One region of the Actinopolymorpha sp. B17G11 genome, then DNA from elsewhere that is predicted to be linked to it. Evidence: riboswitches for the same ligand, from Rfam matches in the RefSeq annotation. Region 1 holds a riboswitch; each other region holds the start of a gene.
The links. A riboswitch is a leader RNA that binds a small molecule or an ion and turns the genes downstream of it on or off. The one in region 1 is predicted to bind thiamine pyrophosphate.

Region 1 (9,759 bases):
GGGCAGCCTCTGCCAACCGGCCAGCGGCACCGGACCCGCCATGCCGATGACCCGAGACATTCCTATTCCGATGTCGTGAGACACCCCATTCCGATGTCCTGAGCCAGCACACCACAGGCGGCTCACTCAAAAGCCTAGGTCAGAGGACACGAATCGTCCCTGGACGCGGATCGACGTGTCCGTTATGGCCGTTTCGTGGTGCGAGATTGTGCGTCCTTCATCGGTTCCTCACCGCGCTGTAGTCACCTGAGAGCACACGGAACACCCTCCAACTGGCTGAGAAGGACAAGCAACTGCAGCGGCTGTCTGCAAGCCTCGAGGAGGCGCAGCGGCGGGCCGTACAGGGTTCAGAGGAACTGCAGGGGACCGCGCAGGAGGATGCGCTCGAGCAGGATCTCGCCAGCGAGTTCCCCACCGACGAACTGGCCCAGATACCTCGAGGAACGCGGGGCGCCGATGTCCTGCAGACCATACGGGATCGGTCCTTGCGGTGCGGTGCCATCCTGTGGAGTCCAAGCGGGCCAAGAAGTGGGACGACGCCTGGCTGGCCGTGCCGGTGCGGGGCCAGCGCGGCCGTCATCCTTACTGCGTGCCTTCCCCCCGGGGCGGCGCGCATCGATCGGCGGGACGATGTGTGGATCACCGATCTTGCCAGCGCGCCCCTGCTGGCGCTCGTACTCCGCGAAGGCCTCGTCGCGCTTGCCCAGCAACAGGCCAGGATCGCCGGCAAGACCGATCTCCAAGGTGAGGTCTATGACTACATCACCAGCGCCCGCTTCAGCGAGCATGTCAAGGCCGCGGTGGAATCGATGACCAACATGCACGACCAGCTCGATGCCGAGCGCGCCGCCCACGAGCGGTTGTGGTCCAAGAGAGCGAAGGAAATCGGCCGTGCCGAGGCCCACATTGCGCGCATGATGGGGGACATCGAGGGACTCGGCGCGTCGATATCGTCCATTCCCAGCAGGTTGCAGCTGGCGCCTAGGGCGTAACCGAAGGACATCGGCTCCCCGGACGTTACAGACGCGCCCGGGGAGCCGAACTTCGGCGTCACCAGACCCACCGCCGGTGGCCACGGTGCACCTGGGACTCAGCCAGCGAGCTCGACTGGTGGGCGGGTGGGGCCGCGCCATCCTCAACGCCAACCCCATGGCCAACTGGTACCAGGGCACAAGACCTCCGGACCGTGTCGTGGCGTTCGTGAAACGCACCGACCGGCCGTTCACCGCGGCCGAGCTGTACCAGCGCGGGTTGGGCAGTCGGACCACCATCCACCGGGTGCTGACCGACCTGCGAGGCCGCGGCGAAGTGTGGGCGCAGCTAAGAAAGCGCGGTGCCACGCACTGCCGCGAGCTTGCGAAAATGGCAGAGCTACTGCTGACGTCACGGTCACGCGGACACGGTGAAGACACCGGCGAAGTGAGGGCAGGCCGGCGCGGCCGTTGGCCCAGGCGGTCGGCTAGCCCGGAATCAGCCCGACGTCGGGTGGGCTTCTCGGCTCAGGACCTCGTCGAGGTAGGCGAGGCTGACCCGCTCGGCCTCGCTCCTACGGGTGAAGTCGGCCGGGGCGAGCCGGTCGCGGAGTTCGCGGTAGAGGGTGACGCAGGAGCGGACGGCCTCTCCGCACTCCTTGAGGTCGTAACCGGCGACGGTGCCCTGGAGGCGTTCGGCGAAGGTGGGAACCCGCGTCTCCAGCCGCCGGACGCCGCGGGGCAGGTGGCCCGCCGACACCAGCGCCAGCGGGCCGAGCACCCGCGCCCTGAGGAAGCTGAGCGCATCGAGGACATCGAAGAGTTCGCCACGACCAAGCTTGGCCGCGATGTAGTGGACCCAGCACCAGAAGCGGTCCTCGATCCACTGCGGGTCGGGCATCGGGTGGTGGCTCTCAGTTCGACCGATGGCGTCGGTGAGCTCCGTGGTTCTCTCCCACAGGACAACCGGGTCCTCGATCCGCTTCTCGAGGTCGTCGGGTGTGACGAACTTGAAGTCGACGTGGAGCAGCGGGTCTTCGTACAGGCAGATCACCAGGCGCGGCTCACCGACGTGCTCACCGGTGAACGCGGTGAGCTGCCGCCCCCAGGACGCGGTGAGGTCCAGGCGCTGCTCCATCACGGACGCATGGTGGGCGGGATCCACGACAGGGATCAGGTCGAGGTCGGAGAACTCGTCCACCTCGTCCGACAGCAGTGATCCGCCGGCCGCCAGCCCGATGAACCTCTCGTCCTTCTGGATCTGTTGGAGCAAGCTCTCCAGAAATCGACTGTGGTCCTCGGGCAGTCTCATGAGCGCGTCATTTCGTCGTGGGGGCAAGAGATGCGTCGGTGGAGCGGGCTGGGCCGGAGCGAATCGGCAGCGTATCGCCGCGCCCGTCGGCGCGGACAGCGCATTTCGACGTGATGCCACCGGTCGCCAAGTTTGGGGGAGTAGTCGGCGGCGGCTGTTCGGGCACGGGTGTTGAGCCGCATGAGGCGTTGAACTCGACAGGCAGATGACGTTCCCACTCCCTGAATGGACGTGGACAGACGTCCTGCGTTCGCAGGGACGTCCTGAGACGTCCTTGGCGCGGATCGAAGGACCGCCATGCCTTGGCCGGTTTGGGCCACGTGTTAAGGGTGCGAGCACTTGTGGGCGCTTGCGCTACTCGCACCTGCCGTGGCTGGCATGAGTCAGCGGATGGGCGCGGTGGCCCGCCAGCTGCGGCCCAGCCGTCCCGCGCGGGGAATGCGCTCGGCCGGCGCCCAGGTCGCGAATGAAAGCGCAGGTCAGGGCCACAGTCATTACCGATCTTGAAAACCGCTGGTCCGCTTCGCGGGTCCGGTGCCGGTACATGCCGGGCCGGGGCAGGCGCGCGAGAGGGTTAGCTGAGGTGGATTCGGTGGGTGGCTGGCGCAAAGCTCGCGGGTCAGGTTTCGAGCAACCCGCCGAGGCGTGCGCGGATGACGCCCTCGTGGAAGTAGCCGGGGAGGGGGACTCCGCCGACAGTGGTGCGCGTACTCGCGACGTCGTCGGTCAGTGACGACGGCAGGCGCTTCGCGGCTCGGTAGGACTCGTTGGCGTAACGCTTGGCCTCGTCGTGCTGATGCCGAGTTCGGGCTGCCGGTGTCGAAGGATCACTCGCTGTGGACATGCCCATCGCCAGTGAGTTGCATGCTGCACCCTCCCATACCTGCCATTGACGGCGCGGGCATCCCGTTTGCAGCGCTACCGCCCTGTCAGCTGACCAGTAGCCACCAAGAGACATAGGTCCCGTCGAACGGTGAGCTGCCATCAGACAGTGCGGCTTCAACCGAGGCGCAGGTTTCCTCCGCGGCAGTGACCAGCTTTGTCGGGTAGGACCATGCCTGCGACCGCTCCAAGAACTCTTCACGGTCCAACACCTTGACCGGTCCCGTCTCGACCTGCTCCAGATCTAGATCCAGATCAACAAACTCGAACAATTCACCGTTCCGCCGGATCGGGGTGCTGATGTCGACATACACACTCGCGGGCCGCCGACCGACCGGAGACGACGGCACGAAGTAGGCCGACCACATCTGGCCGACAGGGATCAGACGGAGGCCAGGGAGGGCGTTGTACGGACCAGAGGGGGTTTCCGCAACGGTGCCCTGCGGAATCCACAGCCACGTGCCTGTGGCGTCAGACCCAAGCTCCAACGATGGCGTCCTCCGATGGAAGTCACCATTCCACTTGGTCGAGACCACCGAAACCGATCTCCACCGATCCTGCATGATCCGACAACCCCTCTCTCGGCGCTTGCTCCGCTGCACGCCGCCGAGGGCGAGCACCGTGAGTGCCGGCGGACGCCTTGGCGAGGTGGCGCAGACCGGGCTCGCCCAGGGGCGGCCCGTAACCGGGCTTGGAAGGCGTGGCCGCGGCAGGTGAGGCCGTCACGTACGCCGCAGCGCCCTCCACCGCACGGCGTACCTGCCCACCGTCGTGGCAGGAACGTCCGTGGAATGGCACAGGTCGTGCGTCAAGGTCCGTTGCGTCGCCGACAGGTGCTGCCCGTGGGTGCACGGAAGGCGTTTGGCGATGAGGAGCACACCGTCTGCGCCGGTGCGGTGCCTGATCTGCGGCGTCATCACCGTGCGCTCGCTGTCGTCCAGGTCGAGTTTGCGCAGGATCACCGCACGAAGCCCGGCGTCTACGCACGCCGCGACCGTGACCGCCGACGAGAACTGCACGAGCCGGCGGGCATGGTGGACCGGCAAGTCGTCCCGGCCGAGGTGCACACCGTCGGCGCTCGCCGCCAGCGCGATTTCGAGCCGGTCGTTGACGATCACCCGCGCGCCCATCGACAATGGTGACGACCTCGACGGTCAGTTCCACCAACTCGCGATCGGTGAGGTTCTTCGCGCGGACCTGCACTGCGTCCACACCTGCGGCGACCACCTGGCCAAGTGGCTCGCCCTGCACAGACTGTGAATCGACGAGCCAGTGAAAACGGGGTAGCACGACTGCTCCTCACTTCCTTCGCCGGCATTACCCGGATCAGGTTCAACGGTCGGAGCGGCGTCAGCTCCCTCTCAGCCCGCTGCCGCGAGCACCCGCGTGGAATCACTCAGACAGTAACACCACAGCCTCGAGTTGTGCCCGACCCGACCCGCGTGAACCGACCACAAACACGCCCGATCGACGAACGCTGCCCGACGCCACTTACCGCTGAAGACTCAGCGCCAGGGACTGTCCGTCTAACCATGGATCTGGTCTGGCCTGACACGCCGAGTGTGGGAAGTGCCGGCGAGATCGTCGGCGTGCAGGTCGAACCGGTCCGAGGAGGTGGGTGGGTCGCCGACGGGGCCGACGTAGTGTTGCCCGACGCTCTTGTTGAGGACGACGGCGACACTGTTGGTGAGGACGTGTACGGCTGAAACGACACCGGCGGTGAGCAGGAATGATCGTCACCTTGTCGGTCCATCCTCGTGGTGTCGCCGCATGCCGGGCAGGGATATGCCGTGGCCGGTCGGTCAGCCGGTGGGCAGCGGGGCGAGGAGCCGTCCGCCGGTGATGGTGGTGGCCAGATGCCATGGCGGGGCGATCGGGCCGAGTCGGCGGGTGACGGCGGCTTTCGCCGCGCCGAGCGCAGCGAGGGCGTCACCGAGGGCGCTACCCGTCGGCAGCGACGGGGCGGGCTCGGCGTCGACAGCGTGGGCCAGGAGGGTGGCTTCGACCCGCAGCCACTCGGCTCGGGCGGCAGCGCGCCGGATCCAGCCGCGGACCGTCGCGGCGGGCACCGCGAGTTCGGCAGCAATCGCCCGATGCCCCTTCCCTGCCACGTAAGCAAGCAGGGCGGCGCCGACCACCTCGATCGTGTCGGTCCGCCGTGGCAGGCCGCCGGCTGGCAACAGCACGTGGGTGGCTCGACACGTCGTGCAGCGGGCTCGTCGCGGCCGCACCGTCTGGCGTGTGCCTCCGCGACCGCGGATCGTGCGGGTGCGCGCGTAACCCCAGGGCCGCAAGCGCCCACCGCAGCCACCACATGCCAGCGACGCGTCGGCCAACGCCTCGTCGGCAGTGGCCTCGTCCAGCACCACGATCACGACCTGCAGCACCTCGCATCCACTCATCCTTGCCGAGCGCCCGAGCCGGCGAGAAGGGGCAGCTGGTGTTGCAGCCTGACCGCCGCAGCGGCCGAACGCAACCGGCGACACCGGCGCGTCAGCCTGATGACCGACCGGTTGCACGTCGAGGAAAGACCCGGACATACCAGCTGTCGCACACGGCGACATCCACCGTGCCAACCGCGCATCCTCACCGCGAATGTCCCCAAGGACCTTCCACGACCTCATCCAGAGCGTCGCTCAACACGTAGGCGGTGCGCAGACCGAGGCCCTGCGCACTGCGCATGTCCCAGGCGTGGCCGGCGAGCCCGTGACGGTGGACTTCAACTACGTCGACCACGTCTGGCATGAATGGGAGTTCCGGGAACATGACTCGTTCACCTACGCCGTGTACGCCGACGAACAGTACCTGGGCTGCTGCTACCTCTACCCCGCTCGGCCGGCGAAAGCTTCTCACCGAGGAACTGCTAGACCACGATGTCGACGTGAGCTGGTGGGTCACGCCGGACGCCTACGCCAATGGCCAGTACGCCAAGCTCTACACCGCGCTCCGCCACTGGACCACGACCCATGTCCGCGGCCAGTGAAGAATCCCCGTAGGCGGCCAGATGTTGCCCCGCTGGCGGCCATGGATCTCCCCAGTGGTGGCCAGATATCTCCCCGGTGATCGTTGCTTGGGTGCCGGCTGATCAAGTTCGGTCGGTGAAGACGAGTAGGGAGATCATGGAGATCCTTGAGGCGTTCGACCTCACCGGGAGTTACCGGGCTGCGGCTGAGCTGGCCGGGTGTGACCACCACACGGTGGCGAGGTATGTGCAGCTGCGGGCGTCCGGGCAGTCGGTGGTAGCTCGAGGGCATCGAGTCCGTCCGATCGATGAGTACCTGGAGAAGGTCGAGGAGTTGGTGGTCCGCTCGAACGGCAAGGTGCGCGCCGATGTGGTGCATCGGCGGATCGCGGCGATGGGCTTCGGCGGTGGTGAACGCACCACGCGCCGGGCGGTGGCCGAGGCCAAGGACCGGTTCCGGGCCGGGCGGCGTCGGGTGTTCCGGCCGTGGATTGCTGAGCCGGGGCTGTGGCTGCAGTGGGACTGGGGTAGCGGGCCGCGGATCCGGGATCGGCAGACCCAGCTGTGGTGCGCGTGGCTGGCGTGGTCACGGTTCCGGGTGGTGATTCCGGTGTGGGACAAGACGTTGCCGACCATCGTGTCCTGCCTGGACGCAACGCTGCGCAGGCTGGGTGGGGTGCCGACGTATGCGTTGACTGACAACGAGCGAACCGTCTCGATCGACCATGTCGCCACGATCGCCGTCCGCAACCCTGAGATTGTCGAGGTGGGCCGGCATTACGGGATGACGATCCGTACCTGTGTCCCGGCAGACCCACAGTCCAAGGGCGGTTCGGAAGCCACGGTGCGCATTGCCAAGGCCGACCTGGTGCCCACCGAGGCCAACCTGGTGGGCGAGTTCCGCACCTTCGGCCAGCTCGAGGCGGCATGCCGAGCCTTCTGCGAACACGTCAACGACCGTGAACACCGCGAGACCCGCCGCCGCCCAGTCGAGGCGTTGGCCGAGGAACGAACACGGCTGCATCGGCTGCCTGGAACAGCGTTCACGGTCGCGTTCGGCACCACGCGCCGAGTCTGCTGGGACGGCACGATCTCGGTCGAGGGTGTGCGGTACTCAGTGCCGCACGAGTTGGTCGACACCCGCGTGTGGGCAAGGTTCGCCGGTGATGAGCTGATCGTCACCGCCATCGGCGACGATGGCGCGACCGAGGTCGCCCGGCACCAGCGTTCGGTCCCCGGCACCCCGTCCATCTGCGACGAGCACTACCCGCCACGGGACGACCATCACGGCGTGCGCACCCCGCGGGCCACCTCTCCCGACGAGGCAGCCTTCCTCGCCCTCGGGCCCGGGGCGGCCGCGTGGCTGACCGAGGCCGCCGCGGCCGGGACACGACGGATCCGACCCAAGATGGCCGAAGCCGTCGCGCTGGCCAAGCTCCACCCCACCAGCGACGTCGACAAGGCGCTCGGCACCGCAGCGATCGCTGGCCGGTTCGCCGAGAACGATCTGATCCGCATCCTCACCTACCAGACCGGCCATGACGATGGCGCACCCAGCAGGGCCGGCGAACACCACAGCCTGCAACCAGGCACGGCGGCATGGTCGAACTTCGGCATCACCGCCACCGACCGCGCCGAGGCGGGTGAGCGATGATGGCCGCCGGGTTGCGCACCGTCGCCCGCTCGACCGGTGATCCCCTGAACGAGGCGATCGACCTGGCTCGTCGGTTGAGGCTGCCGCACCTGCGGCGCGCCCTGACCGATCTGGTCCCCACCGCCAAGGCCCAACGCTGGGACCCAGCCGAGGTAGTCCGGGTGCTGCTGGCCGAGGAAGCCGCCGGACGCGACGCGACGAACCTACGCACCCGTCGCAAGCGAGCTGGGTTCCCCGCCGGGAAGACCTTCGGTGACTGGGACGAGCAGTCCTCGTCCATCCCACGTCCCACCCAGGACGCCCTCAAGACGCTGGAGTGGGTTACCCGCAAGGAGAATCTCTGCATCTGCGGCCCGTCCGGCACCGGCAAGAGCCACTTCTGCGAAGCGCTGGGCCAGGCCGCCGTCGAAGCGGGCATGACCGTCGCCTGGTTCACCATCGAAGACCTCGGCGCCCTCATCCGCCGACACCGCGTCGACGACTCCATCGCCCCCGCACTCACCCGACTGATCCGCGCCGACTTGATCCTGATCGACGACATCGGGCTGTTGCCGGTCAGCCCGGACGCCGCCGAAGGCTTCTACCGCCTTGTCGATACCGCCTACGAACGCCGCGCACTCGCCGTCAGCTCCAACCTGCACCCCTCAGGATTCGACGAGATCATGCCCAAGACCCTCGCCACTGCCACCGTCGACCGGCTCCTACATCACGCTCACATCGTCGTCACCGACGGCGACAGCTTCCGACTCGCCCAAGCGACCTCCGGCAAGGGGGTGAAGGCCTTGCCCTGACGCGCACCAACCCACGGCGGGGAACTAACTGGCCGCCGTTGGGGAGAAACCCTGGCCACCAGCGGGGAGATCAGCTGGCCGCCAGCGGGGAGAACTGAGTGTCCGTTGACAGACCCACTTCCCGTTCAACGCGCGATCTGCTCCGTCCTGCAGTGTGGTGAGCGTCAGCCCCAGAAGATCCAGATGGGGTCGCGGTCTATCTCGGTAAGGAGATGTTCGACTCTGCGCGCGAGGGCCAGTAGGTCGTAGATGTGGAAGCGAAGATTGCGGTCGCGCCAGTACAAGGTCCAGGAACGTCGCCAGCGCCCGAACCTCGCGCAGATCCCGTACGACAGCCAGGTTCAACCCACGACTCCTCGTCTTCACCCCACCGGCAGAATGGTCGAGCCAGACGATTGAGCTTCACGAATCCCGAAGACTCGTCAACGCGCCGCACCGCGCGAGCAGAACATGGAAACGAGCATGCCGCCGGCAGAACCGCGCCACAAGAGCGACGGCCGAGCTCCAATGAGCTCAGAGGTCATTTCTCAGTAGCAGGAGGGTAGGCCGCTGGCCAAGCGACGCCCCTGACGCAACGGCGAAAGTGTCCGACGGCAGCCGCGCGGACCCGTACATGTCAGGGACGACGATCAACCAGCGGCCTACCCTCACCTGCTAGCAGCAGTCGGCCGGCTTTATGCCGTTGCTCATCGGCGAGTGGTTGCCGGAGGCACCAGACCGCAGAGGCTGTGTACGCGCGGAGAGCCCGTCCGCCGCCAGGCACGCCGCAGCATCACCTCTGGTGGTCGGCGAGGACCTCACGGATCACGTGCTGCGCGTTGTCCGCCATCGCCCGGTTGGTGTCCTTGTAGTACGGCAGGGCGATGAGGGCGATGGACAGGGCCCGGCCGCGACCACGGATCCAGGTCGCGTCGTCGACCTGCAAGGAGGTACGGAAGTCGTTGCGTACGCCGGCGGGCAGCAGGTTCCACGCGACGATGTGGTCGCAGGCAGGATCGCCGACACCCACGGTCCCGAAGTCGATCACGGCACTGAGCCGACCGCCGACGGTCAGGAGATTCCCGGGCATGAGGTCGGCATGGACCCAGGCGGGCGGACCGGCCCACGCAAGAGCGTGCAGGGATGCATCCCACGCCGCGGTCACGGCCTGGACGTCGATCATCCCGCCCATAGCGTTCAGCTCGTCG
Region 2 (9,759 bases), on a different contig from region 1:
GACCTCACCGGTGATGCGGCGAAGTTCGCGGAGCAGCTGTCGGGTCTTCCGGCGTACGCGGCGACGCTGGCGGCGGCAGGCGTCGAGCGCGCGGGTACGTGGATCCGGCCGATGAGCGACGCGGTGACGTACCGGCGCAACTTCGCCCGGCACGTCGAGCGGGTCGGCCTCGTCGACGAGATCCTGAGCGGTGCGGGGATCAGGTTCGGGCTGGAGTACGTCGGGCCGAAGACCTTCTGGTCGACCGAGCTCTACCCGTTCGTCCACACCCTCGCCGAGGCGCGCGAGCTGCTGGCGGCGGTGGGAAGTTCGAACGTCGGCCTCATCCTGGACACCTTCCACTGGTACACCGCTGGCGAGACGGCCGACGACCTGCGCGGACTGACCGCTGACCAGGTGGTCGCCGTGGACCTCAACGACGCGCCGGTCGGCCGTGAACGCGACGAGCAGATCGACGGCCAGCGAACCCTCCCGGGAGCGACCGGTGTCATCGACCTGGCGGGTTTCGTCGGCGCGCTGCGCGACATCGGTTATGCCGGGCCGATCAAGGTCGAGCCGTTCAACGCGGAGCTTCGGGCGCTGCCGGTCCGCGATGTCGTGGCGAAGACGGCGGACTCCCTCTCCTCCGTCCTCTGACCCTCGCCCGGCTCCTCGTCGCGCGAACGGCTCCCGGCGTCCGCCGAGGGCGGCAAATGACCACGCTGAGCAGGTCTGTGGCACCCGGGACAGGTGCCGATGCCTCGTGAGGGTCCTGACGCCTGCTCAGCGTGGTCATTTGCACCGCGCCGAGGCTCCCACACGTCCCCGCGGCACGCTGGTTGCCGACTAAGCTACTGACGGGTAACGTCTCGCTGGTCGGGTTCGGGTCCAAGGTGTTCGCTCGAGTGCGTTCGCCAGGAGCGGCGAGCCTGGCAGGCTGGTAGCCACGCGAGCGCCCGCGACTCGCGGGGTGTTCGTTCAGCCGCGTAAGCGCCCGGAGCGAGTGAGGAGCCGGACCGGAGCATGAAGATCGTCGTCTGTGTGAAGTACGTCCCCGACGCCACAGCGGACCGCACCTTCGACCCTGGCGACAACACCGTCGACCGGGTGAACGTGCCCGGCCTGCTCTCCGAACTCGACGAGCACGCGATCGAGGCGGCGTTGACGCTCGCCGAGGCCGGTGATGCCGAGGTCACCGCCCTGGCGGTCGGCCCGCCCGACGCCGCCGCCGCGGTGAAGAAGGCCCTGCAGATGGGCGTGGACGCCGGCGTCCACGTCGCCGACGACGCGGTGCACGGTTCGGACGCGGTGGCCACCTCCCTGGTGCTCGCGAAGGCGCTGGCGAAGATCGGCGAGGAGGGTCCTGTCGACCTCGTCCTGTGCGGCATGGCCTCGACCGACGGCGGCATGTCGGTCGTTCCCGCGATGCTCGCCGAACGCCTCGACCTGCCGCAGGTGACTTTCGCCGCGAGCGTCGAGGTGGGGGAGGGCGGCGTACGGATCCGCCGGGACGGCGAGACCGCCACCGAGACCGTCGAGGCGTCCCTGCCGGCGGTCGTCTCCGTCACCGACCAGGCCAACGAACCCCGTTACCCGTCGTTCAAGGGGATCATGGCGGCGAAGAAGAAGCCGGTGCAGACCTGGAGTCTCTCCGACGTCGGCATCGACCCCGGCGAGGTCGGGCTGGGCGCGGCGAGGACGGCGGTCGCGTCGTACACACAACGCCCACCACGTCAGCAGGGCACGGTCGTCACCGACGACGGCGACGGCGGTCGGGCACTCGTCGGCTTCCTGGCCGAGCAGAAGTTCGTCTGAAGCACGCGCGCGGAAAGAGATAGGGGAAGGCTTCCGGCATGGCAGAGATCCTCGTCCTCGTCGACCACAGTGACGGCGCCGTCCGCAAGACGACCACCGAACTGCTGACGATCGCCCGCCGCCTCGGCGATCCCGCCGCGGTGTTCATCGGCAGCGGGTACCAACGCGCAAAGGACACCCTGGCGAGCTTCGGCGCCCAGAAGGTCTACCTCGCAGAAGACCCCGAGCTGACCGACTACCTCGTGGCACCCAAGGCGGAGGCTCTCGCCCAGGTGGCGGAGCGCGCGACGCCCGCCGCGATCCTGCTGACCTCCAGCGCCGAGGGCAAGGAGATCGCGGGACGGCTCGCGATCAAGCTCGACGCCGGCGTACTCACCGACGCGGTCGACGTGGTAGCCGGCGAGAACGGCGGCGGGCCGGTCGCCACCCAGTCGGTGTTCGCCGGCAACTACACCGTCGAGGCGAAGGTCACCCGCGGCACGCCGATCATCACGGTCAAGCCCAACGCCGCCACCCCGGAGCAGGCGCCTGCGCAACCGGTGGAGGAGAAGCTCGACGTCGCCGTGTCGGACCAGGCGAAGACGGCCCGGGTCGTCGAACGCACGGCACGCACCCAGACCGGCCGGCCCGACCTCACCGAGGCGGCCATCGTCGTGTCCGGCGGCCGTGGCGTCGGGTCGGCGGAGAACTTCGCCGTCGTCGAGGCACTCGCCGACGCGCTCGGTGCCGCCGTCGGGGCGTCGCGGGCCGCGGTCGACTCCGGGTGGTACCCACACGCCTACCAGGTGGGGCAGACCGGCAAGACCGTGTCGCCGCAGCTGTACGTCGCGGCCGGCATCTCCGGCGCCATCCAGCACCGGGCGGGCATGCAGACCTCGCGGACGATCGTGGCCGTCAACAAGGACGCCGAGGCGCCGATCTTCGAGATGGCCGACTTCGGTGTCGTCGGCGACCTGCACACGGTCCTGCCCCAGGCGACGCACGAGATCACCGAACGCAAGGGCTGACCGGCACACCTGGGTCGCATACCCGCCGCCGAGCGGGTACGGTCGAAGGCAGTGACGCGGGGTGCCCGTAGATCGTCCGGGCTGAGAACACACCCGTGGAACCTGATCCAGATCATGCTGGCGAAGGGACGTCGCGATGCCCGCAGCCGATGCTGCTGTGAAAGCTGACGACATGGCCGACGCGCTCGAGCGGTTGCGCGTCCAGACTCCACTTGTGCACTGTCTCACCAACGTTGTCGTGGCCGGATTCACCGCCAACGCCCTGCTCGCCGCAGGGGCGGCCCCGGCGATGGCTGACGCGGTGGAGGACGCCGACGTGCTCGCCCGAGCGGCCGGCGGAGTCCTCGTCAACATCGGGACCGTCACGGCGGCATCCGCCGACGGCATGCGGGCCGCCGTGGTCGCGGTGGGTGACGCCGGCGGTCGCTGGGTACTCGACCCGGTGGCCGCGGGTGCGTTGCCCTGGCGGGCGGCCCTGGCTGCGGAGTTGACGGAGCTGTATCCCCCTGCGGTCGTACGTGGAAACGCCTCGGAGGTCCTCGCACTCACCGGAGAGCTCGGCGGTCGGGGGGTCGACGCGAGTGCCGGACCGGACGACGCGGCCGCGGCGGCCACCGCGATCGCCGGCAGGTTCGGGGCGACGGTCGCCGTGAGTGGGGCTGTCGACCTGATCACCGACGGCGAGCGGATCGTCCGTGTCGAGAACGGCCATCCCCTGATGACGAAGGTCACCGGCGTCGGCTGTGTGCTCGGCGCGCTGGCGGCAGGGTTTCTCGCAGTCGTCGACGATCCTCTTCTCGCCACCGTGACGGCTACCGTGTTCCTGACGCTGGCGGCCGAGGACGCGGTGGCGCGGGCCGACAAGCCTGGTTCGTTCGCGGTGGGTTTGATCGACGAGTTGGCCACCGTCGACGGCGACCGTATCCGTACCGGCGCAAGGCTGCGTTGACAGGTGATCTCGTTGCGCCACCTGGACCTCTCGCTCTACCTCGTCACCGACACGAGGTTGTGTGGCGGTACGCAAGGTGTGGTTGACACCGTGCTGGCCGCTGTGACCGGTGGCGTGACGGCTGTCCAGCTACGCGACACCCACGCGAACGCCCGCGCGCTCGTGGCCCTAGCCCGTCGCCTGCGCGAAACCCTCTCTGAGACAGGCGTTCCGCTGATCGTCAACGATCGCGCGGACGTTGCGGCAGCGGCGGGTGCTGACGGAGTCCATGTCGGGCAGGAGGACCTTCCGGTCGAGGTCGCGCGGGCGCTCCTTGGTCCGGACGCCTTCGTGGGCTTGTCGATCCAGCGGCCGGATCAGCTCGCCGCGGTGCGTGAGCTGGCGGCGGGCGCCGTCGACTACCTCGGTGCCGGACCGGTCCTTCCGCAACGTACCAAGGGCGACGCCGCTGCTCCGATGGGCCTCGACACGCTGGCAGAGGTCGTCCGCGGAGCATCCTTGCCGGTCGTCGCGATCGGCGGGATCGACGCCGACAACGCTGCCGCTGTCCGGGCGACCGGGGTGGACGGCATCGCTGTCGTCAGCGCGATCTGCGGGACGCCGGACCCGGCCGCGGCGGCCCGAGCCCTGCGAAACTGCCTTGCCGTGAAGGAGGTTCGATGACACCGGCGTTGCGGACAACGCCCGACCCGGAGCGGCCAGGGGCTACGCCACCCCCGGTCGCGTTGACGATCGCGACGAGCGATCCTTCCGGTGGTGCCGGGATCCAGGCCGACCTCAAGACGTTCTCGGCACTCGGTGCCTACGGCACGGCCGTGCTGGTCGCCCTCACCGCACAGAACACCCGGGGCGTGACCGGTATCCAGGTGATCCCTACCGCGTTCATCGCCGAGCAGCTCGACACGCTGTTCGCCGACGTCTCCGTCGACGCGGTGAAGATCGGCATGCTGGCGAACGCCGCGGTGATCCGTACCGTCGCGGACGCTCTCGTCCGGCTTCGACCGCCGTGCATCGTTCTCGACCCGGTGATGGTGGCGGCGAGCGGCGACCGGTTGCTGGAACCCGACGCTGTCGCCGATCTGCGCGACCGGTTGCTGCCGCTGGTCGACCTCGTGACCCCCAACATCCCCGAGGCGGCCACGCTGCTGGCCCGCCCGCCTGCACAGAGCGTGGACGAAGCGGAAGAGCAGGCACGGGACCTGCGGCGCATGGGCGCGCGGAGGGTGCTGCTCAAGGGTGGCCACCGGCTGGACTCCGACGAGTCCACCGACGTGTACGTCGACGCCGAACGCACCCACCTGTTCAACGCCCCACGGATCAGGACCAGGCACACGCACGGCACCGGCTGCACGCTGTCGTCGGCGATCGCGGCGCTGCGACCCCAGCGTCCGGGCTGGCCGGAGGCGATCGGAGACGCCAAGGCCTACCTCACGGAGGCGATCGCCGCGGCCGACACGCTGGCTGTGGGTACCGGCAACGGACCCGTGCACCACTTCCACCACTGGTGGGGAAACCGTGACGCCGCCTCCTGATGCCGCTCCCGACCCGGCGCACAGTACGACGGACAGTACGGCGGGCAGTACGACGTTCAGTGCCGCGGCGTGGACCGCGAGCGCCGTGACCCGCGAGGCGATCGACACGCTGCCGTTCGTCCGCGGGCTGGGGGACGGCTCGCTGGACCGCGACCGGTTCGTCTACTACCTCGCCCAGGACGCGCACTACCTCGAGAACTACGCACGGGCGCTGGCCACGGCGGCGGTCAAGGCGGAGACGGTCGACGACCTGGCTTTCTTCGCCGGCTCGGCCAGGGACTCGATCCTCGTCGAGCGTGACCTGCACCGCCGCCACGTCGGCGACATCTGCCGGCACCCGGCGAGCCCGACCTGTCTGGCGTACACGTCGTACCTCCTGGGCGTCGCACACACCCAGGGTTACCCGGAGCTGGTGGCCGCGCTGCTGCCGTGCTTCTGGATCTACTCCGACGTCGGTACGCGGCTGCTGGAGCGGGCTGGGGCGTTGCGGGGGCATCCGTACGCCGACTGGATCGGGATGTACGCGGACGAGTCGTTCACCGCCGCGACCTCGACGGCACGGGCGATCGCCGACCGGGTGGCGGCCGGCGCCGGCGAGCCGACCCTGCGCCGGATGCACGCGGCCTTCGCCCGGGCGGCGACCTTCGAGTGGATGTTCTGGGACGCCGCCTGGCGCCGGGAGACCTGGCCCGCCTAGCACCGCGAGCCGCGGGCGCCGGGGAATGATCACGTTTACGTGATCATTCCCAACGACGCGGCAAAAGTCGACGTGCTTCGTTGGTACTTGCCGTGCATCGTCGGGAGCTCAGAGGGGCTCTTGTCGCGAACGTCGTGCTCGCCGCCCACGTGCCGGAGACGGTTATTACTCTGGAGGGCGATGGATGCCACGCCTTCCCCTGTCTACCTCGACCACGCCGCGACGACTCCGATGCTGCCCGAGGCCGTCGCGGCGATGGCTGCCCAGCTCCCGCGGCTGGGCAACGCGTCGTCCCTGCACGCGTCCGGCCGCGCGGCCCGGCGGGTCGTCGAGGAGTCGCGCGAGACGATCGCCCGGGCCCTGGGCGCCCGGCCGTCGGAGATCGTCTTCACCGGTGGCGGCACCGAGGCCGACAACCTCGCCGTCAAAGGCCTCTACTGGTCCCGTCAGGCCGCCGACCCGCGTCGGCGCCGGATCCTCGCGAGTGCGGTGGAGCACCATGCGGTCCTCGATGCGGTCCAGTGGTTGGCCGGCCACGCTGGCGCCGAGGTCGAGTGGCTGCCGGTCGACGTCGTGGGCCGGGTCGACCTCGACGCCGCCGTCGCGAGCGTGGAGCGGGATCCCACCTCCGTCGCGTTCATGACGGTGATGTGGGTCAACAACGAGGTCGGTACGGTCCAGCCGGTGTCCGAGCTCGCCGCACTCGCCCGGCGGCACGAGATCCCCTTCCACACCGACGCGGTCCAGGCCGTCGGCCAGCTGCCCGTCGACTTCACCGCCGCCGGACTCGACGCCATGACGGTGACCGGGCACAAGGTGGGCGGTCCGATCGGTGTCGGCGCGCTCGTCGTACGCCGGGAGATCGACCTCATGCCCCTCCTGCACGGCGGGGGACAGGAACGCGACGTCCGGTCGGGCACGCTCGACGTTCCCGCGGTCGCGGGGTTCGCCACGGCGGTGGAGTTCGCGACGTCACGGCACGTCGAGCTCGGGCGCACTCTGGCCGGTCTGCGGAACGAGCTCGTCCGCCAGGTCCTCGCCGAGGTGCCCGACGCCGAACTCAACGGCGAGCCGCTCGCCACGGACCAGCGCCAGCCGGCTGGCGAGACGCGCCGACTGCCTGGTAACGCGCACTTCTCGTTCCCCGGCTGTGAGGGTGACTCGCTGCTGCTCCTGCTCGACGCGCGCGGGATCGAGTGCTCCACCGGTTCGGCGTGCTCGGCCGGAGTCGCCGAGCCGAGCCACGTCCTGATCGCGATGGGACGGGACGAGGAGCGGGCCCGTGGATCGCTGCGGTTCAGCCTCGGCCACACCTCGACGCGCGCCGACGTCGACGCCCTGGGCACCGCGATCGGACCCGTCGTCGAGCGTGCCCGCGCCGCCGGGCTGGTCAACGCAGTCAACACCGCAGGCGTGCACGAGCGGGTCACGGGCACGACGACCGGAGGAGAACGCTGATGCGGGTGCTGGCGGCGATGTCCGGCGGAGTCGACTCGGCGGTCGCGGCGGCGAGGGCGGTCGAGGCGGGCCATGACGTCACCGGCGTCCATCTCGCGTTGTCGCGCAACCCGCTGTCCTTCCGCACGGGAGCCCGCGGCTGCTGCACTCTGGAGGACTCCCGCGACGCCCGCCGGGCCGCTGACGTGCTCGGGATTCCGTTCTACGTCTGGGATCTCGCCGAGCGTTTCCAGGCCGACGTGGTTGACGACTTCGTGACGGAGTACGCGGCCGGACGCACGCCCAACCCGTGCGTACGCTGCAACGAGAAGATCAAGTTCACGGCGGTGCTCGACCGGGCGCTCGCGCTCGGCTTCGACGCCGTGTGCACCGGCCACTACGCACGCCTCGTCGACGGTGCGGACGGACCCGAGCTGCACCGGTCGGTCGACCCGGAGAAGGACCAGTCCTACGTCCTCGGCGTGCTGACTGCCGACCAGTTGGCGCACGCGATGTTCCCGCTGGGTGGCTCCCACAAGACCGACGTACGCGACGAGGCGGCGGCACGAGGGCTCGCCGTCGCGGAGAAGCCCGACAGCCACGACATCTGCTTCGTCGCCGACGGTGACACTTCCGGCTTCCTCTCGCGCGAGCTGGGTGAGCGGCCCGGCACGGTCGTCGACGAGGACGGCACCGTGCTCGCCCGCCACGACGCGTCGTACGCCTTCACCGTCGGGCAGCGGCGCGGCCTGCACCTCGACCGGCCCGCCGCCGACGGCCGCCCGCGCTACGTCCTGTCGATCGAACCGGTGAGCCGCACGGTCACGGTCGGCCCGCGCGAGCGGCTCGCCGTGCGAGCGCTCGCGGGCACCCAGCCGCGCTGGTGCGGGTCGAAGCCGGCCGGTGTGGTGCGCTGCCGGGCCCAGATCCGCGCCCACGGCGAGGCGTTCGCGGCGCGGGCGTGGCTCGACGGCGAGACGCTCCGCGTCGACCTCGCCGACCACGCCGTAGGTGTCGCGCCCGGGCAGTCGGTCGTGCTCTACGACGAGAGCCGGGTCATCGGCTCCGCGACGATCGCCGACACCGTTCCGGCCGCGGTGGCGGCCGACTCGTAGCCTGTGCGTCGTGCCCAACGACATCGAGGTTCCTTGGCGCCCGGGTTCGGCGACCGGCGTGGGTTCGTTGCCCTTCTCCGACCCGTCGGAGGCGGCGAGGGTCGTCCTCGGAGAGCTGCCGGACCTTCCGCACCTGCCGGAGCTTCCGGGGCGCGGACCCGGCGCGGACATGGTGGGCCGCGCATGCGGCCTGCTCGTCGAGTTGGCGGTCGACCTGCAGCCCGCCGGCTGGCGGCTCACGACGGGAGAGGGACTGGACCAGGGCCGCGGCCGGTCGATGCTGGCACAGGACCTCGACGCGCTGGAGGAACTGGCCCAGGGTTACTCCGGGCCGCTGAAGGTGCAGGTCGCCGGACCGTGGACGCTGGCCGCATGCGTCGAACGCCCGCGCGGGGGCCGCGTCCTCGGTGACCCGGGCGCCCGGCGTGACGTCGCACAGTCGCTGGCCGAAGGGCTTTCCGGTCACCTGGTGGAGGTCCGGGGGCGGGTACCCGGGGCCGAGCTCGTCGTCCAGCTGGACGAACCTTCCCTGCCGTCCGTCCTGGCGGGTTCCGTCCCGACCGCTTCCGGGTTCTCCCGTTATCGGACGGTCGAGGAGTACGAAGTCCTCGAGTTGCTCCGCGGTGTCCTCGACCGGGTGGCGGGCGACGGGGCTCTCCCGGTCGTCCACTCCTGCGCGGCCGGTGTTCCGTTCGACCTGCTGGTGCGGGCAGGGGCGCGTGGGGTGTCCTTCGACCTGAGCCGGGTGCGGGAGCGCGATCTCGACGCGCTCGGCGCGGCGGTCGACGGCGGGGTGGCGCTGCTGGTCGGTGCCGTGCCGGCTACGCGTCCGGCGTCCGCGGCCGGCGCGGCGACGGGCGCTGTGACCGGGGGCACGGGCGCGGGACCGTCGGACAGCGACGTGGCGCGTTCGGTGACGGTCTTGTGGCGACGGCTCGGCTTCGCCGCCGACGAAGCCGCCCGCGGCTGCGTGGTGACACCCTCGTGCGGCCTTGCGGGCGCCGACCCGGCATGGGCGCGCACGGCGATGGCGCTGGCGCGCGACGCCGCGGCTCATCTGCGGTCGGCCTGATCACCGGACCTCGCCCGGCCAGCGGCCGCTCTGCCACCTGACCGGCCGGAGACCTCGCAGACGTCCGGCGTGAACTGGGGCGATGGGCAGCGGCCATGTCGGACCGCGGCGGTAGGTTGCTGCCATGAGCAAGCGGACCGCCGAGCCGTCCAGCAA
Region 3 (9,759 bases), on a different contig from region 1:
GCCGCCGTCACTGACGGCGACCGGCGCCCTGCCGCAACCCCTCGTTGACATCACGACTGCTGGCGAGGTCACCGCCGGCCCGGGGATCGTGGCGGCGCGGTTGTTCGACGACACGGCGAGTGTGGACGTCGGGTTCGACCGACCCGACGCCTGGGTGCAATGCGAGGTTGACAGCGCGACGCAGGTCGAGCTCTACACCCTCACCTCGGCATCCGTGGGACGTGACCCGAGCGCGTGGGTGGTCAAGGGCTCGCGAGACGGTGTGGGGTGGGACGTGCTCGACACGCGTACGGACGAGGAGTTCCGGTGGCGCTCGCAGACCCGGGTGTTCGCCCTCGCACGGCCGGCGGCCTGCACGCACTACCGGTTCGAGTTCACCGGCGGCGACGGCAAGCCGTTCGCCCTTGCCCAGATCGAGCTCCTCGCCGAGCCGGCCGCGAGCGGGTCGAACACTAGGATCGAGGCATGAGCGACCACGCCCGGACCGAACGCCAGGCGCTGGCCGACCTCCTCTTCGAGGTCGGTCCCGACGCCCCCACGCTGTGCGGTAGCTGGACGACCAGCGATCTCGTGGCGCATCTCGTCATCCGGGAGAGCGACGTCGTGGCCGCGGCCGGCATGGTGATTGGCCCACTGGCAGGTCGTACGAAGACGACGATGGACGCAATGGTGCGGCGACTCGGCTACACCGAGGTCGTCGACCGGTTCCGGAAGGGCCCACCTCGCTGGTCACCGATGCGGATCCATGGCATCGACGAGGCGGCCAACACGATGGAGTTCTACGTCCACCACGAGGACGTCCGCCGGGCCAGGCCGGACTGGGAGCCACGCGAGTTGCCGGCCGACCTGGAGGAGACACTGTGGCGCCGGGTCACCGGGCCGGGCCGGTTCCTGTTCCGCCGCTGTGCCGTCGGTCTACTCGTGGTCCGTCCCAACGGCTCCACCGTCCGCGTACGCAACGGGGAGCCCACCGCCGTGCTCGCGGGAAAGCCGAGCGAAATCGCGCTCTACATGTGGGGACGCAAGGATGTCGCCCTGGTCGAGACCAGCGGACCTGACGCCGCCGTCGAGGCTCTCGCCCAGGCTCCGCTCGGTTTCTAGCGCGTGTCCTGACTGGTCGCGGGCGTCGTGCTAGCCTCCGGGTCAGGTCGCCGCATCGACGCGTCGACCCAATGATGTAACCAGCGACAAAGCAGCAGACGACAGGGGAGCGCGGAAGCGCTGAGAGTGCGGGGCCACGCAAACTGGCACACCCGCAGACCCTCGAACCTGATCTGGGTAATTCCAGCGCAGGAAGTCGGTCTGTCCGGCCACGGCAACGTGACGTACGCACCTGACTCGGACCCCACGAGCAGGTGCGTTGTTGCGCCCGAACGGATCCGGCAGGACGCGGTCGCCCGTCATCTGCGTGAGCAGGCTCTGCGTGGGCAGGGTTCTGCACGAGCAGGGAGGGCAACGCCATGTCCCATGACTCCACCGAGACCCCGACCGGTCGCCTCGACTCCCCACCCACCACCCGCCTTCGCTGGCGGACCGTCGACATCATCGTGGCGGCCGTGCTCGCTGCCGCGTTCGGTGTGGTGTTCGCCGGGTGGAACGCACTGTGGGCCGCGACCGCTCCAGCGTTCACCTGGTTTCCCCCCGCCCAGGCGGTGCTCTACGGCATGTGGCTCGTTCCCGGTGTGCTCGGCGGCCTGGTCATCCGCAAGCCCGGTGCGTCGGTGTTCACCGAACTCGTCGCCGCCACCGTCTCGGTGTTCTTCGGCGCGCCCGCCCCGCTGATGATCGTGGTGTACGGGCTGGTGCAAGGTATGGGCGCGGAGCTGGGATTCGCGGCGCTGCGCTACCGGTCCTGGCGGCTGCCGGCCGCGTTGGTCGCAGGTCTGACGGCCGGGCTGGTACCAGCCGTCCTCGACAACATCCTCTACAACGCCGCGTGGGCACCGGCGTGGATGCTCGCCTACGGCGTCCTGGTCGTGGCCAGCACCGTCGCCCTGGCCGGAGTGGGTAGCTATGTGCTCGTGCGCGCGCTGGCCAGCACCGGTGTCCTCGCACCGTTCGCCGCGGGGCGCGAGCAGTCCACGACATGACACCGGCGCACCCAGCGGCCCTGGGCGTCCGCGCCCGCGCCTGGGGCTACCGCCATGCCGGTCGGCAGGCGTGGGCCGTCCGCGGGCTCGACCTCACCGTCGAGCCCGGGGAACGGATCCTGCTCGCGGGCGCGTCCGGCGCGGGCAAGAGCACGCTTCTCACGGCCCTTGCCGGACTCCTCGACCCCGAACAGGCAGGCGAGGTCGAGGGCGCCCTCACCGTCGGCGGGGCTCCGCCGAGGGAGGTACGGGAGCGGGTCGGCATCGCGTTCCAGGATCCGGAGAGCCAGCTGGTCATGGCCCGGGCCGGCGACGACGTGGCGTTCGGGTTGGAGAACCGCGGAGTGCCGACACCCGCGATCTGGCCGCGGGTCGAGGAGGCACTGAAACTCACCGGGTTCCCGTACGACCGGGACCAGCCCACCGGTCAGCTGTCCGGTGGCGAGAAACAGCGCCTGGTCCTCGCCGGCGTCATGGCGCTCTCTCCCGCCCTCCTGCTGCTCGACGAACCCACGGCGAACCTCGACCCGGACGGCGCCGCCCTTGTGCGTACGGCGGTCGAACGGGTCGTCGCGGCTCGCGGCAGCACCCTGATCGTCGTCGACCACCGGGTGGACGACTGGCTGCCGCTCGTCTCCCGGGTCGTGGTCCTGCGCGCCGGCGGTGGTGTCCTCGCCGACGGCGAACCGGCGCAGGTCTTCGCCACCCAGGGCGAGAGGCTGGCCGCCGCAGGGGTGTGGGTTCCAGGGCACCGGCCGCCTCGGCGGCGCGCACCGGAACCCGCCACCGAACCGCTGCTGGCAGCGGAGGGGCTGACCCACACCTATCCCGCCGCCGGCCGGCCCGCGCTGGTCGACGCGAACGTACGGCTCCACGCCGGCGAGGCACTCGCGCTCACCGGTACCAACGGGTCCGGCAAGTCCACCCTCGCGATGCTGCTCGCCGGGCTGCTGCCTCCGTCGGCGGGCCACGTCCGTGCCATGCCGTCGTTGTACCTCCGGGCCGGGCTAGACCCCCGGTGGACGGCTGCCCGACGTCGGCTGTTCCAGCGGCAGAGTGGCGACTCACCGCTGCACACCTGGCGGGCGACGGAGCTCGTCCGCGCGATGGGCACCGTCTTCCAGGACCCCGAGCACCAGTTCCTCACCTCAACCGTCCGCGCCGAGCTGGCGCTCGGTCCCCGGCTCATCGGTTGCTCCCCCGGCGAGGTGACGTCGCGCGTCGACGACCTGCTGGACCGCCTGCGGCTCGCGCATCTCGCCGCCGCCAACCCGTTCACCCTCTCCGGTGGAGAGAAGCGGCGCCTCTCCGTCGCCACCGCTCTCGCGACCGGGCCGGCGGCACTGGTGCTCGACGAGCCGACGTTCGGACAGGACAGGAGCACCTGGCTCGAACTGCTCGACCTGCTGGCGAACCTGCGCGACGAAGGACATGCGGTGACCTTCGTGAGCCACGACGCGGACTTTGTAGCGGCCTTCGCCGACCGCACGCTCGAGATGCGGGCGGGACGGCTTGTCCACGAGAGCGACCAGCGGATGGCAGCGAAGCGAGAATGCGCATGAGTGTGCTGGCGGAGCCGATCGTCGCCAACCCGAAGGCCCTGCTCGGGCGCCTCAACCCCGTCACCAAACTCGCGGCGGCCACGATCGTCATGGTCGGCCTGCTCTTCACCGGTGACGCCGTGACACCTGCGCTCGTGCTCGCCGCCGAACTCGCCGCGGTCTCGGCGGCCGGTGTCAGGTGGCGGGTCTTCCTGCGAAGGCTCTGGCTGCTGATCCTCCTGACCGGTGGGCTCGCGGCCTCGACACTGCTGTTCACCGACCGCCAGGGTGGGGCTCCCCTCCTGGACGCCGGGCCGCTCCTGGTGACCACCGAGAGTGCGCTCGCGGCCCTCGCGATCAGCCTCCGGATCCTGGCGATCGCTCTCCCGGGAGTCGTGGTGTTCGCCTCCACCGATCCGACGGAGCTCGCCGACGCGCTCGTCCAGCACCTGCGTACGCCACCACGCTTCACGTTCGGCGCCCTTGCCGCGTGGCGACTCGTGCCGGTCCTGGGCGACGAGTGGCGCACCCTGATGCTGGCCCGGCGCGCGCGTGGGATCGACCCCGGCCGATCACCGCTACGCAGGGTCCGGCTCTTCGCCTCCGGGGTCTTCGCTCTCCTGGTCTGCGCGATCAGGCGGGCGATCCGGTTGGCGACGGCGATGGAGTCGCGGGGGTTCACTGGCGAGCACGGTCGGACGCTTGCCCGACCACAACCCCTCCGAGCGGCCGACGGCGTGTTCTTCCTCGCGACGGTCGCGGTGATGGTCGGCGCGACGGCGTTCAGCCTCGGCCTGGGAACCTGGCGGTTCCTGTTCTGGTGACGGGCTGCTGATCAGGCGGTCTCGAAATCGCCGGCCCGCACACCCGCGACGAACGCCTGCCACGAGCCAACGCTGAACGCGAGAATCGGTCCGCCACGGTCCTTCGAATCGCGAACCGCGATCTGCGGACCGAGCCCGGCGACCTCGACACAGTTGGAACCATTACCGCTGTAACTACTGGCCCGCCACGCAGCGACCTCGACACAGTTGGAACCGTTACCGCTGTAACTGCTCGTCCGCCACGCCAGGCGCAACGGGTCCGGTGTGCAAACCCGCATGGTCAATCCCCTCGTCGGATTCAACTTCTGATGATCTTGTCGGCCGCCTGCGCGAGATAGTCCACCGAATCCATTGGGCTGAGGGCCATCGCACGCAAGTGGTCGAAAGCCAGGCTATACCGGTAGATCTCGACATCTCGCTCGACATATCGATTAGCCGTCATAGTTTCGACATAGACGGCATCCGGCTCAGATGGCTCAGGAAATTCCAGGATCGCGAATGTCCCGCTCGTCGCCGGATGCGCTCCGGCGGAGGTCGGTAGGACCTGCAGGGTGATGTTGTCCTGTGCGGCGAAGGCGCGGAGCCGGTCGTACTGCTCGGCCATCACCTTCGGCGAACCCACCAGCCAGGAGAGCGCAGGCTCGGCGAGGACGGTCCAGAACCGAGGCGGATTCTCCTCCCGGGTGAGCAGCCGTTGCCGTGTCATGCGTACTTCCACCCGGCGGTCGATCTCGGCTGGCGAGGACAGCCCCATCGATGCGGCATGGATGATCTCGCGAGCGTAGTCCTCGGTCTGCATCAGCCCGTGGACGAGGTGTGCGTCGTAGCAGCGCATCCCTGCCAACTGCGCCTCGACCTCGATGTAGTCGGCGTAGTCGCTGGGCACGAACTCCGCGTAGGCGTCCCACCAGCCCTTCGTCCGCGCGGTGCGCGTCTTGCTGAGGATCGCCGTCCGGCGCTCACCCTCGACGCCGTACGAATCGAGCAGGTGGCCCAGGTCCTTGGCGCTGATGCCGACGACGGCGGTCTCGATCCGGCTGATCTTGGCGACGGACCAGCCGAGCCGGGCGCCGACATCCTCGAGTGTGAGTTGGGCGCGCTCGCGGAGGAGGCGCAGTTCGGCCGCCAGTCGCCGGCGCTGGATGGTGGGGGACTTCGTTCCGGAGCGTGTGGCGTACATCCGTTTCTTCCGGTTCTGGTGGGGAATGTGGCCGTAGGTGACGCGAATGTCTGATCTCGCGCATCCCGGCACATCATCGGCGATGATCGTTTGGCCCGCGTAGTGAACGACACAAGTGCAAATTTGCGCATTCGTGGTGTACGCGCACTACCACAGGATTACCGTCGGTGCAGAAGCAGTGCCGCAGCGCCATCACCTCGACGGGGAGGTTCGTAGCGATGGCAACGACGACACCCACGGTCACCTGGAAAAGGGGCCCAGGGAAGAGGGGCACGCGGAAACCAGCGGGAACACCGGCGTCGCACGCCGATGTCTGGTTCCTGGCGGCAGGCGCACGCCCATCCGGAGCTGTCGAAGACGAACTCGACCGCCGGGCACGCGAGCTGGCGACGATCCATCGGCCCCAACGTGACGCACTCAGCTGGCGCCGCCGATGGAGGCTCGTTCCCTGGCCCACCCTGGAGCGTTCGCACTGTGTCTTCTGCGGACGGCAGTGGCTCTGCCCGCCGGCCGCGTGGGCGCATGGACGGCTGTCCACACTCGGCAACCTCAGCCGCGAGATCTGCGAGGAGAGCCCATGACGACATCCTCGCTGACCCTGAAGATCGGCCCGGGTGACACCGCGCCGGACGCGGGCAACCTCGGCGCCACCTACGACCAGGTCATCGCGACCGTCCCGGTCCGCGACGTGCCTTACCCCTGGGTGCAGCTCGTCCGCCCGGGCGGCGAACTGGTGGTGACGTGGCACAACCCGTTCGCGGGAGCGGCCATCGCACGGTTGAGCGTCGCCGCCGACGGGCGGGCGGCCGGAAACTTCGTCGAACTCGCCGACGTCGCCTGCGAGGACGAACCCACACCAGTGATCGCCGAGGCCGAGAACGCGGTCCCGTGGTATCGCACGACCACGCCACTCGATCCCGACACCGTGTGGTCCGACCCGGCCGCGCTCTTCGCCCTGGGTGTCCGACTCCCCCGGCTGCGGTCGGTCGGCCAGAGGACAGGCCCGCAACGCCTACCAAGGGCGGACCAGGCGCAGAAGGACATGACTCCGCGCCCGGACGGGACCGAGGCCGAGTCCCGGCGGTGGGTCTACGACGGGACCTCCTGCGCCTGCGCCGTCCGCGGTCCGTCCGGGGAGATCCAGGTCGAGCAACACGGCCCGCGCCTGCTGTGGCGGGAGATCGAGGCCGCCTACAAGTGGTGGCTGGACCACGACCAACCGGCGTTCGACTCGTTCGGTCTCAGCGTGACGTCCTTCGGCCAGTTCGCCTGGCTCGGGCACCGCTGCTCCGGCCGGATCTGGCGGCTCTGAGGAGGACCGACGCCCGACGAGTGCCATCGGCACTCGGGCACCGTTCCCGTACGCACCATCGTGAGGTTCGAGCAATCCCATGACGCCCGAGGTGAGCGCGCCCTCGTCCGCTCCGACACGCACCCTTCCACCGCAGGATCACGTCGATCAGCAGCCCCGACCGCACCCCGGAGTCACCACGGTCCTGGTCGGGATCCTGCTCGCCCTCGGGGTGGCCGCCATCGCGGTGCTCTACCGGCTGTCGCCGTATCCGTCGGACCAGCTCAACTACTTCGACGCCGCGCGCGAGTTTCCTCACCGGTCGAGCACCGGCGGTGGTGAGCACCAACTCCTGCGCATCGGCCTGATCGTCCCGTTGCGCCTGGCGCAGATGCTGTTCGGCTACTCGCAGGGGGCGTACCTGCTCGTCCCGACGCTCGCGGCGATCGGGCTCGCGGTCGCCGTCTACGCCCTCGGTGTCCTGCTCTTCAACCGCACGGTGGGCTTCGCGGCGGCGGTCCTCACCGTGGGCAACAGCATCGTCTTCACCGACCTCACCGCACCGCTACCGGACCTCCTGGCGACCGCCCTGCTGTGTGGTGCGGTGGCGCTCACCCTCGCGATCAGACAGGGGCGTCACGTCGTCACCGCGAGCGCACGCCGGCAGGCCGGCGCCCTCGTCATGGTGGGCATCCTGCTGGGCTGGAGCTACCTCACCCGTGAGTACATCGTCTTCTGCTGGCCGCTCGTTCCCTTCCTGCTCTGGAAGCGGCTGCCGTACCGACGGCTGCTGTGGATCGTGGCTCCTCTCACGGCCATCGGACTCGTGGAGCTCGGCCTCAACGCCGCCGCCTCGGGAGATGCGCTCGCCCGGCTGCACGCCTCGGCCTCGCACGGCCAGTCGCCGAGGAGTACCAGCTTCATCGGGCACAGCCGGCAGTGGTACCTCTCCCGGCCCGCCGCGATTCTCGGTGGTACCCCTAAAATAAAAAAGCTCAAGGCGGCGCTCCTCGCGACAGTGGCGGCGCCCCTGATCTCCCGCAGGCTCGCGTTCCTCGCCGGTTGGGCGGCGATTTTCGCCCTGCCCCTGATCGCGTTGGGCGGGTTCCTCGACCCCGACCACCCGATGCTGCGGATCACCAAGGAGCGGTACTGGATTCCCCTGATGCCGGCGGTCTGCCTGTGCGCGGTCGCGGGTGTCTGGCTCCTGGCGCGTAACCGTGCCACGGTCGTGCCGGCGCTGCGCGGCCGTTCGCGGGTGGTCGCCACCTGGGTGACGCTCGCCGTCGTGGCCGTGCCGGTCGGCATCGCGCAGCATGCCCGGATGACCGAACCCACTCCGCAGAACGCGAGCTTCGCCGCGAACGGTGGCGTGCAACTCGAGCACCTCCGCCCCTGGCTCGACCAGCATTCGACCGGAGTGACGACGGTATGGGCGGAGCCGCGGACGTACCGCCTGGTCAAGCTCTTCGCCACCGGAACCTTCGGCGGCCCGGTCTGGTCCGGAGAGTTGAAACTCTGGCTTCCCGGCGCCAGCCACCCGCAGCCGCTTCCCGGCGACTACGTGGTGCTCTACAGCCCACGCTCCGGGGTCTGTGGACCGTGCCGGGACAACGCCGAGGCGCTGCTGGGCAGTCCGGTCCACGTGCCGGCGTCCTGGCAGCCGGCGTTCATCAGTTCCCGCCGCGTGGTGGAGATCTACCAGGTCCGGTGACGGATCGACGGGCTGACGAGGACGGCGGTGGTCCGGAGTCGTCTCGCCGTCCGCAGCCGCTTTGCCTGTTCGACAAAACTTCCGTCCCGGGCGTTTAGTCTCCGCTGTGCTGAGCCATAACGGGCAGGGGAAGCAACGCAACGGGAGACCCTGATCTTGTCTACTGCCACCTCCCCGCCGAACGTCGTGTCGGCTGCGGCCGCTGCCGGACCTGTCGGGACCGGCGCGGGCCCAGCCGTTCCGACCGCCGGGGGCACGCCACGCACTCCCACCCGCGTGGACCGCTGGCGGCATTCGCGCCCGCTCACCGTCGCCATCGGCTGCCTTCTCGCGGTCGGCGTCGGCGTGGTCGAGGTGCTGTACCGGTTACCGCCGGTGCCCTTCGACCAGGTCAACTACTTCGACGCCGCGTGGGGCTTTCCCAGTCATACGTCGTACATCAGTGATCATCAGGTGCTCCGGCACGGCCTGACCGTCCCGATCCGGATGGCGCAGGAACTCTTCGGCTACTCCCAGGCCGCCTTCCTCGCGGTCCCGATCCTGTCCGGCGTACTCCTGGCCGTGAGTGTCTACGTCATCGGGCTGTTGTTGTTCAACCGGACGGTCGGTTTCGCCGCGGCCGTCCTCACGGTCGGCAACTCCGTGGTCTTCCCCAACCTGACGACTCCGTTGCCCGACGTGCTGGCGACCGCGCTCATGTGCGCCGCGCTGGCGGTCGCGCTCGCCCTCCGGCAACGCCGACTCCTCGTGGCGGGGACGCGGCGACGGGAGATCGTGGCGCTCCTGATCGTCGGCGCCCTGCTCGGATGGAGCTACCTGGCCCGCGAGTACATGGTGTTCGTCTGGCCGCTGATCCCGCTGATGCTGATCCGGCGGGTACGCATGATCCGGCTCGGCTGGCTCATCGTCCCGCTGCTGGTCGTGGGCGGCGGGGAAGCCCTCCTCAACACGCTCGCCTACGGCGATCCGCTGACCCGGCTGCACGTCGCCGCACACCATGGCGACGGACCGCCGCTGAGCGACGAGCCGTGGCGCAACGAACATCTCGGACACAGCGCCCAGTGGTACCTCACCCGGCTCGCGGCCATCGTCGGCGCGGCTCCGGAGGCGCTGTGGCTC

Region 2: it holds a riboswitch for thiamine pyrophosphate, as region 1 does, so the genes downstream of both, thiM (hydroxyethylthiazole kinase) here and ABN028_RS24325 (thiamine phosphate synthase) in region 1, are expected to answer to the same signal.
Region 3: it holds a riboswitch for thiamine pyrophosphate, as region 1 does, so the genes downstream of both, ABN028_RS26105 (ECF transporter S component) here and ABN028_RS24325 (thiamine phosphate synthase) in region 1, are expected to answer to the same signal.

What each region holds. Positions count from the first base shown of each region.
Region 1 is NZ_JBEFTW010000027.1:60,506-70,264, forward strand. Features, by position in the region: gene ABN028_RS24305 (DUF2130 domain-containing protein) at 273-992, shown strand; gene ABN028_RS24310 (hypothetical protein) at 1,471-2,283, opposite strand; gene ABN028_RS24315 (hypothetical protein) at 2,903-3,127, opposite strand; gene ABN028_RS24320 (DUF402 domain-containing protein) at 3,213-3,701, opposite strand; gene ABN028_RS24325 (thiamine phosphate synthase) at 3,888-4,283, opposite strand; gene ABN028_RS24330 (hypothetical protein) at 4,273-4,425, shown strand; TPP riboswitch at 4,452-4,561, opposite strand; gene ABN028_RS24335 (hypothetical protein) at 4,698-4,871, shown strand; gene ABN028_RS24340 (DUF6431 domain-containing protein) at 4,968-5,552, opposite strand; gene ABN028_RS24345 (hypothetical protein) at 5,752-5,931, opposite strand; partial or broken gene istA (IS21 family transposase) at 6,264-7,821, shown strand; gene istB (IS21-like element helper ATPase IstB) at 7,778-8,572, shown strand; gene ABN028_RS24360 (DUF3024 domain-containing protein) at 8,737-8,907, opposite strand; gene ABN028_RS24365 (aminoglycoside phosphotransferase family protein) at 9,345-9,759, opposite strand, start outside.
Region 2 is NZ_JBEFTW010000016.1:93,444-103,202, forward strand. Features, by position in the region: gene ABN028_RS17855 (sugar phosphate isomerase/epimerase family protein) at 1-636, shown strand, start outside; gene ABN028_RS17860 (electron transfer flavoprotein subunit beta/FixA family protein) at 1,003-1,794, shown strand; gene ABN028_RS17865 (electron transfer flavoprotein subunit alpha/FixB family protein) at 1,833-2,801, shown strand; TPP riboswitch at 2,849-2,947, shown strand; gene thiM (hydroxyethylthiazole kinase) at 2,938-3,750, shown strand; gene thiE (thiamine phosphate synthase) at 3,754-4,413, shown strand; gene thiD (bifunctional hydroxymethylpyrimidine kinase/phosphomethylpyrimidine kinase) at 4,410-5,282, shown strand; gene ABN028_RS17885 (TenA family protein) at 5,266-5,979, shown strand; gene ABN028_RS17890 (cysteine desulfurase family protein) at 6,160-7,437, shown strand; gene mnmA (tRNA 2-thiouridine(34) synthase MnmA) at 7,437-8,531, shown strand; gene ABN028_RS17900 (uroporphyrinogen decarboxylase/cobalamine-independent methonine synthase family protein) at 8,542-9,603, shown strand; gene ligA (NAD-dependent DNA ligase LigA) at 9,728-9,759, shown strand, end outside.
Region 3 is NZ_JBEFTW010000030.1:79,641-89,399, forward strand. Features, by position in the region: gene ABN028_RS26095 (GH92 family glycosyl hydrolase) at 1-469, shown strand, start outside; gene ABN028_RS26100 (TIGR03085 family metal-binding protein) at 466-1,101, shown strand; TPP riboswitch at 1,195-1,313, shown strand; gene ABN028_RS26105 (ECF transporter S component) at 1,461-2,090, shown strand; gene ABN028_RS26110 (ABC transporter ATP-binding protein) at 2,087-3,652, shown strand; gene ABN028_RS26115 (energy-coupling factor transporter transmembrane component T family protein) at 3,649-4,455, shown strand; gene ABN028_RS26120 (DUF397 domain-containing protein) at 4,467-4,733, opposite strand; gene ABN028_RS26125 (helix-turn-helix domain-containing protein) at 4,754-5,635, opposite strand; gene ABN028_RS26130 (hypothetical protein) at 6,213-6,947, shown strand; gene ABN028_RS26135 (ArnT family glycosyltransferase) at 7,027-8,640, shown strand; gene ABN028_RS26140 (ArnT family glycosyltransferase) at 8,797-9,759, shown strand, end outside.